Regions from separate parts of the Pilosibacter rotomagensis genome, predicted to be linked through region 2. Evidence: a T-box and tRNA genes for the amino acid it is inferred to sense, from the RefSeq annotation. Region 2 holds a T-box; the other holds one or more tRNA genes.
The links. The T-box of region 2 lies ahead of metG (methionine--tRNA ligase). A T-box ahead of a tRNA ligase gene usually reads a tRNA of that ligase, here a tRNA-Met.
Positions count from the first base shown of each region.

Region 1: it encodes a tRNA-Met, which carries the amino acid that the T-box ahead of metG (methionine--tRNA ligase) is inferred to sense. The anticodon was not compared.

Region 1 covers NZ_CM170323.1:1,676,365-1,680,787, reverse strand. The annotation lists gene ACI3EW_RS07450 (diacylglycerol/lipid kinase family protein) at 1-23, opposite strand, end outside; gene ACI3EW_RS07445 (hypothetical protein) at 461-1,372, shown strand; tRNA gene ACI3EW_RS07440 (tRNA-Met) at 1,525-1,598, opposite strand; tRNA gene ACI3EW_RS07435 (tRNA-Met) at 1,603-1,676, opposite strand; tRNA gene ACI3EW_RS07430 (tRNA-Val) at 1,705-1,777, opposite strand; tRNA gene ACI3EW_RS07425 (tRNA-Met) at 1,784-1,857, opposite strand; tRNA gene ACI3EW_RS07420 (tRNA-Val) at 1,882-1,954, opposite strand; gene ACI3EW_RS07415 (hypothetical protein) at 2,209-2,430, shown strand; gene ACI3EW_RS07410 (phosphopentomutase) at 2,566-3,759, opposite strand; gene deoC (deoxyribose-phosphate aldolase) at 3,746-4,417, opposite strand.
Region 2 covers NZ_CM170323.1:77,629-82,051, reverse strand. The annotation lists gene metG (methionine--tRNA ligase) at 1-1,791, opposite strand, end outside; T-box leader at 2,005-2,247, opposite strand; gene ACI3EW_RS00370 (bifunctional lysylphosphatidylglycerol flippase/synthetase MprF) at 2,415-4,133, shown strand; gene ACI3EW_RS00365 (alpha/beta fold hydrolase) at 4,121-4,423, shown strand, end outside.

The sequences.
Region 1 (4,423 bases), 1.6 Mb from region 2:
GGATTTACGATAAACTGATACATAACGTCCTCCGAATCTTATATGTTCAGAATTTTCCGTGCAGCCATACACATCCTGACCGGGTCAGTACCATATGACATACGATATAGATTATAGTATATCACATAACCGCTAAAAAAAGGCTAAATTTTTTCTAAACTTCATGCAAGTGCACCGCGGGCACGTTACTGTTCGTTCCTTGCACAGACAGTAACTGATTTTGCCGAGGCTTCGCATTCCAAATCAGCGAAATGCACACACCACTCTATTGTCCGGAATTTTCAGTTCAGAAAATTCCTGCCCGCATACAGTAGCACGGACACATCCGCGTTGAAACGTAAGGAAATAGTAAATATCTCTTTCTTGTCAGCCAATATCTGTATCGATTATAATAAAAACAGATATAAGAAGCAAAGATATATAATTTTATGAACCCAAGCTCTGAAAGGAGGTCCCTGCTATGAAAAAAAGAATGCATGTCAGGCTTTTCATGTTGCTGTTCTATCTGATCTTTACAGTCACAGCACTTCCGATCACCGCAAAAGCTGATACGGGTCCAAAGCCCTCGGTGCGCATCCAGTTCAAAAATATGGGCGATGATCTGTGCTACGGCACACTGCTTTCAAAGGAGAAACGTACAGGACCTGCACGTGTCTGGGACGGCACCGCCAGAAATGAGCAGCTCTATGATCTTGACCGGAACATCTGGAAAGCTTTTGTAGATTACAAGGATCCTGACGGATATTATTTCCTTCAGAGGGGCTGGACGGTAAGCGAAACAGGCGAGATTGCGTGGACCTATTATCCACCCGAGGATTTTAAGATCCTCCTGTATTATCCGGAAACCGGGACCTTTGTATCAAGCGGAAGCTATGGGCGTTATGCATTTGATACTTATTACACCGTTGACATGGAGGGCGTCCGGATCGGATCCGTGGAATACAATGAGGGCCTGAGCACAAACGAGCGGATCAACGCGTATCGTTCCTATAATTATCGAAAGGAGCTTTTATCGCTCGCGGTCCGTATCCTTCTTACGATCGCAATTGAAATGGTCGTCGGGCTGTTATTCGGCTTCCGGCAGAAAAAACAGCTGCAGATCCTTGCGCTTGTAAATATCACGACGCAGCTTCTCTTAAATCTGCTTCTCAATATCATTCATTACAATGCCGGTCCGTTGGCCTTTATCACAAGCTATGTCTTTTTCGAGGTCATAGTCTTTGCGCTGGAGGCAGGTCTGTATTGCAGGTTTTTGAAGAGAGTGTCCCCCAAAAAGGAAAACGGTGACTTCGTTCTCTATTCGTTTATCGCGAATTCAGCATCATTCTGGGTCGGATATTATCTTGCGACAGTATTACCGGGAATCTTTTAAGTGAGAATCCAGGCACCGACAGAGCCTCCCTTATGTCTGCAAGATCATTGCGGATGTTCTTTCCCGTTTTGGTGCAGCAGAATATTTCAGAAAAATTATTATGATCGAAAAAAATCCCGGGATTCTTCTCAGATTCTCGGGATTTCCAATCGTAGCGGAAGGGAGATTTGAACTCTCGACACCACGGGTATGAACCGTGTGCTCTAGCCAACTGAGCTATTCCGCCATAGTAGCGGAAGGGAGATTTGAACTCTCGACACCACGGGTATGAACCGTGTGCTCTAGCCAACTGAGCTATTCCGCCATGATCAATATGAAATTTTTCATATAAATGGGACCTATAGGGCTCGAACCTATGACCCTCTGCTTGTAAGGCAGATGCTCTCCCAGCTGAGCTAAGATCCCATTAAGTAGCGGAAGGGAGATTTGAACTCTCGACACCACGGGTATGAACCGTGTGCTCTAGCCAACTGAGCTATTCCGCCATAACATATGTATTTTCATATGAATGGGGCCTATAGGGCTCGAACCTATGACCCTCTGCTTGTAAGGCAGATGCTCTCCCAGCTGAGCTAAGACCCCATTACTTCCGACTGACGTTTCCGTCAAGCGCGATTGCTTGTACAGTTTAACCTATTTTTTCGGAATTGTCAACAGTTTTTTTAAATTTTTTGTGATGATATTTTTCCTTTTCTATACTACACGATTTTTAAAAAAGACTGACATCTTCTTTTTTTCTCTTGCATTCCCGATACATCTTGTTATATAGTATAACGTATAGGGAACCAGTTTATGGATTCCAATATTATGAAACCTGCACAGGAGGGATTATCATTATGCCAAGAGGAAGAAAGAAAGTCGAAGTTGCTCCGCAGGATCTTTTAAACGAGGTCCTCACTTCCATTGAAGAGACAGAGCAGAAATTAAAAACATTAAAAATGCAGAAAAAGGACATCGAAAAACAGATCGAAGCTAAAGAGATGGCTGAATTATACGCGATCGTGAAAGAGAAAAACATGTCGATCGAAGATGTAAAAACGAAACTCGGCGCAGAATAAGTTTTGCACTTCTGCCTGAACATAAAAGGAAGATCCACATTTCCCAGATATCAGAGATGCGGATCTTCCTTTTTTATTCTATTTTACCTGTTTCGCGAAACCAGCAGTCCCACGCAGATCTCAGTCAGGTCCCGATCATTCTAATTCTTTTAAGATCGACTCCCCGATCATATTCTCCGCTTTCTTCAGTCCGAAGTTATCGAGCACTGTCGCGCCGATGACACCGAAGGTCTTCTGTTCCTCAAACATTCCCTTCTCTTTCATAGATGGGGAATAGGCAATAAATGGAACTTTTTCTCTCGTATGGTCTGTTCCCGTGTAAGTCGGATCATTTCCGTGATCCGCCGTTATCATCAAAAGATCACCTTCCCGGAGGTTTTCAAGGAGTTCGCCAAGCTTCACATCAAAGCGCTCCAGTTCTTCCCCATAACCCACCGGATTTCTCCTGTGGCCCCAGAGGGCATCAAAATCCACGAGATTCACAAAGCAGAGTCCCTTGAAATCCTTATCTTTGCAGATTTCAATAGTCTGTTCCATTCCATGGACGGAGCTCTTGGATCGGAATGCCTCCGTGATGCCCTGGCCGTCGAAGATATCCCGGATCTTTCCGACAGAGATCACATCGTATCCGTTGTCCTTTAAGATATCGAGCGCCGTTGTCCCGGTCGGCTTTAACGCATAATCGTGGCGGTTGCTGGTGCGGACAAATTCGCCTTTCTTCTTTCCGACATAAGGTCTCGCGATGACGCGGCCCACGCGCCACTCTTCCTTCATCGTGATCTCTCTGGCGATCTCGCAGCAGCGGTACAGCTCGTCAAGCCCGAATGTCTCCTCATTTCCGCAGATCTGAAGGACGGAATCGGCAGATGTATACACGATCATGTGACCGGTAGCGATCTCCTCCTCTCCCAGCTCATCCAGGATCGCGGTTCCGCTGGCGCTCTTGTTTCCGATCACCTTGTGTCCGGTGCGTTTTTCCAGCTCCTCGATCAGCTCTTTCGGGAATCCATGATCCGTGAACGTCTTAAAAGGCTTCGTCGTGTAGATCCCCATCATCTCCCAGTGGCCGGTCATCGTATCTTTGCCGTTGCTCGCCTCCGAGAATTTTGTGAACCGTCCCATCGGCGCATCCACCGGGTCCACGCCCTTTAACGGTCTTAAGTTTGCGATCCCGAGTTTCTGAAGATTCGGGATATTGAAATGTTCCATATGTTCCGCGATGTGTCCGAGAGTGTCCACTCCCACATCTCCAAATTTTTCAGAATCCGGCATTGCACCGGTTCCGAGTGAATCAATTACGATCGTAAAGATCCGATTATATTTCGGCATCTAAATCTACCCCTTTCTTTGCCTGTTCTACAAGTCTGCTTGTTCCGAGGCGGTCAGCCCCCAGACGGACAAACTCCGCCGCATCGCAAAAGTCTGCGATACCGCCGGCCGCCTTGATCTTCTTTTCTGCGGCCATGTGGGCCTTCATGAGCGCCACATTCGGCTTTGTCGCCCCTGCGGCGGAAAATCCTGTGGATGTCTTGATAAAGTCCGCGTCTGAGGCTGATACAGCCTCACACATCTTTATCTTCTCCTCCTCTGTGAGGAGACATGTCTCGATGATGACTTTCAGGATATGATAGCCGCAGACCTCTTTCAGGGAGTTGATCTCTTCCAGGATCTTATCGTACTGTCCCATTTTGACCCAGCCGATATTGATCACCATATCGATCTCCTCCGCTCCGTCCTTCAACGCCTCTTTCGTCTCAAACACTTTGACCGCCGTCGTGTTGTACCCGTTCGGAAATCCGATCACGGTACAGACCGGCATCTTCTCTCCGAGGTACTCCGAAGCCTGCTTTACGAAAGACGGCGGGATGCAGACCGACGCGGTCCCGAATTTCACCGCATCATCGCAGATCTCCCGGATCTGTTCCCAGGTGGACGGCTGCTTTAATAATGTATGGTCCACTCTCTTTAAAACATCTCTGTATGTCATTTTTCT
Region 2 (4,423 bases):
CCATGCCTTGATTCCGCTTAAGATCTGTCTTGTCTCAGAACCGATCTTAACCTGGGAGCAAAGTAATTTTTTGGACTTCGGAACCTCTTCACACTTCACGATCTCACCGATCTGGAACTGAAGCTTTGCGAAATCATCATATGTGATCTCCGGCTTCTTCTCAACGTCCATGCCCGGCTTCTCTTCTTCCTGTTTCTCTGCTGCGGCTGCTGCCTTCATGGCCTCAACCTTCTCCATAACGTCCTTGATGTCCATACGGGCAAACAGGATCTCCGGCTTCTCTGTAACCTTGTTTCCGTTCGGGTACAGACCGAAGGTATTCATGTTCTCCAGCGATCTCTTCTCTGTGTTTAACTGAGCGAGGATCTTCTCAGAAGTTTCCGGCATGAAGGAGAATAACAGGGACGCACCGATGGTGATCGCCTCTGTGAGATTGTAAAGAACGGTTGCAAGACGATCCTTCTTTGCCTCATCCTTTGCGAGTGTCCACGGAGTTGTCTCATCGATATATTTGTTGCTGCGGCGGAAGATATTGAAGATCTCTGTGATCGCGTCTGCAACGCGGAGCTTATTCATCTTCTCGTCTACTTTCTTGACCGTCTCAAGAACGGTTGCCTTTAACTCTTCATCCACCGGCTCTGCAACGCCCTTGTTCTCGACAATTCCGCCAAAATATTTATTTGTCATGGAAACGGTACGGTTTACAAGGTTTCCAAGGATGTTGGCAAGGTCAGAGTTCATGCGCTCAACCATAAGATCCCAGGAGATCACGCCATCGTTCTCAAACGGCATCTCATGAAGTACGAAGTAGCGGACTGCATCTACACCGAAGAAGTCAACGAGCGTATCTGCATAGAGTACGTTTCCTTTGGACTTACTCATCTTGCCATCGCCCTGTAACAGCCACGGATGTCCGAATACCTGCTTCGGAAGCGGAAGACCGAGAGCCATTAAGAAGATCGGCCAGTAAATGGTATGGAAGCGGATAATATCTTTACCGATCAGGTGAAGGTCTGCCGGCCAGTATTTCTTAAACTTCTCGTCGCTGTTTCCGTCACAGTCATATCCGATTCCCGTGATATAGTTGGTCAGCGCGTCAAGCCATACATAGGTAACGTGCTTCGGATCAAAAGTGACCGGAATTCCCCACTTGAAGGAGGTTCTGGATACGCAAAGATCCTGAAGTCCCGGAAGCAGGAAGTTGTTCATCATCTCGTTCTTTCTGGATACCGGCTGGATAAACTCCGGATGCTCGTTGATATATTCGATGAGCTTCGGAGCATATTTACTCATACGGAAGAAATATGCCTCTTCCTTTGCCGGCTGTACCGGACGTCCGCAGTCCGGGCATTTTCCGTCAACGACCTGGGACGGAGTCCAGAAGGACTCACACGGTGTGCAGTAAAGTCCCTCATAATGTCCTTTGTAGATATCGCCCTGATCATATAATTTCTTGAAGATCTTCTGGACCTGTTTCTCATGGTAATCATCTGTGGTACGGATGAATTTATCATAGGAAGTGTTCATGAGGTCCCAGATCTCCTTGATCTGTCCTGCTACGTTGTCAACGAACTCCTTCGGAGTCACGCCTGCGTCCGCAGCCTTTAACTCGATCTTCTGACCGTGCTCGTCGGTTCCTGTCTGGAAGTAAACGTCATAGCCCTGTTCTCTCTTGTAGCGTGCGATCGCGTCTGCCAATACGATCTCGTAAGTGTTTCCGATATGCGGTTTGCCGGATGTATAGGCGATCGCTGTGGAAATGTAGTATGGTTTCTTACAGTTTGTACACATGGATTGATTCCTCCTATTTTTATCTCTTTTACGGCTTTTCTCCTGCCGGTCGTTTTTATTGCACAATGACATAAAAAAGAATGTGCTTTGGCACGTTCAGAGCTCTCGCGCAGTCTCTTGCGACAACCTGCCTCCTCGCGCAAGTGTGCGTTTTTGTTTAACAGGACGTTCCTTCAAAGTTTCCTGTCAAATAAAAAAAGCCCGTCTTTAATTATTAAAGACGAGTCTCCCCGTGTTACCACTTTAAATTCGGCGGTGCCTCACGGTCATCGCCCTCACCGGCTGTCAAAAACAGCCTGACGCGCTAACGGGCGCTTCCGGCACAGGCTAACACGGTTTCCGCTTTCACCTGCACAGCTCCAGGACCATCTTCTGCCGCCTCTTTGCTCCCCTTTCTCACCAACCGGGGTCTCTGAAAGCTTCCTTTCGGCATACTCTTCCCTTCCAAGCTTTTTCCATATGATGTCTTTAGTCTATCCTGTTCAAATAAATTTGTCAAGGCATCCCGTCGGTTTCTGCGGGAACTTTACTTCCTTTAGTTGATTTTTCACACAAAAAAGACTACACTTTGTGTTACCATAAAACAGATCGTATTCATGATTTTTGCTTCGGAGGAATGACTTATGAATGAATCACAAAAAAGACTGGATGAAAAGCGGCAGCTCCGGATCCGTCTGGAGAACATCTCGATCGTTCTGCTCGCCGTATTTTCTTTTTTCCTGTTTCTGCTGACTTTTTTCCCGTTTTCAAGGATCTCCCAGTCCATGCAGGCCTCTTTTGAGATGGGGCGCATGGTCCAGCGTGCCTTTTCCATTGTTCTTTTCGTGCTGTCGCTGCAGTTATGGAAGAGAAAGCGGAATGCATGGATGATCGCGATGGGGATCTTCACACTCAACTTTCTGCGCGGTCTCATCGGGATGGGACATCCGCTGCACAACGGAGTCATGATCTTTGACCTCGTTCTGTTTCTTCTGTTTTTTGCCCTGCGGAAGGATTTCTGTATCCCGGCCGGACGCGAGAACCGGAAGCAGACCGTAACACTTGCTTTTCTTGCCATTGCAGGTGTCCTGATCAATGTCGGGATCACCTGGCATTACATGCAGGTTGGAACCGCTGCCGGATCCTCCGTCTCCTTTGCGGACAGTTTCGCCCAGGGCATCGGCATGATCTTCGGAATGGGCGATCTTCCTGCTTCCATGGCAGACCGTCATGGAACAGAATTTGTCCTTTTCTGGTTCAGCTGGGGCTGCATCCTCGCCGCCATCCTCTGCGCACTGCGTCCATGGCTTCAGGAACAAGCTCATGGAGCCCAGGAGATCCAGCATGCCAGAACACTTTTAAACCTGTACAGCCAGAATCCATGTTCCTACCTGGCGTTGGAAGATGACAAATGTCTGTATTTCGGGCATTCTGTTGACGGAGTTCTGCCTTATGGGACCGTCGGCGATACCATCGTTGTAAACGGCGATCCGGTCTGTAAGGATGAAGATTTTCCTGCACTTCTCGCTGAGTTCCGCGAGTTCTGCCAGAACAGTGCCCACAATATTTTCTTTCTCGGTCTGACCGACTACTACCTGTCGGAATATGAAAAGCAGGGATTCGGTCTCGTAAAAAGCGGGGAGGAAGCGCGGTTTAAGCTTTCTGACTATGAGATCAGCGGCAAGAAGGGCGCCAAGATGCGCATGAACATCAACCATGCGACAAAAGCCGGCGTCACGGTCCACGAATACAAAGTGCTGGAGAAACGGGATCCTGATCTCGACCGCGAATTTGACCGGATCACGGACGAATGGCTCGAAGGGAAGAAGAGCGGAATGCTTCAGTTTACGATGGGAACCGTCGGACTCGATGATCCGATGGACAAGCGTTACTTCTACGCCCTGAATTCGGATGGAAAAATGGTTGCCTTTATCGTTTTTGTTCCTTTCCTTGGAAAGAACGGCTACATGGCCGATGTGACGAGACACGGAAAAGATGCGCCGAGCGGTGTCATGGAGACGATCATCTACGAGGCGTTCCAGGTATTTAAAGAAGAGGGGATCGGCTACGGCAGTCTCGGAGTCGCCCCGCTTGCCGGTCTGAACGCAGAGAGTAAAAATCCGATGGAACGCCTGCTCCAGTTTATCTATGACCATTTAAACGCGTGCTACGGTTTCCGGGATCTTTACCGGGCAAAAGAAAAATACAGCCCGACGGAATGGGTTCCGTCTTACTATGTGTACCTTCCGAAATATCCGACGCCGAGCATGCTGTATGCCGCTGTTGAGATCCAGAATCCTCATGGGATCCGCGGGTATATTCTCACGCTTTTAAAAGGGGAACTTCACAAATGGAAAAAATGATCTGTCGTCAGGGTATGGCGGATACGCCCAAAGCTTGGATTTATTATAAAGAAAGCGGGCACGGAGTTCCGATCCTGATGCTCCACGGGAACGCGGAGACGCATATGATCTTTGACTTCTACGAGAAAAAATTGTCTGCAAACTACCGGGTGATCCTGATGGACAGCCGTGCCCACGGACGTTCCCGGATCAAGCCAGACAATGCAGATGCTGAGTTTACGACTGCCGATATGGCAAAGGATGCGGCGGCGCTTCTGGATGTTCTCCGGATCCCGTCGTGTATCCTCTTT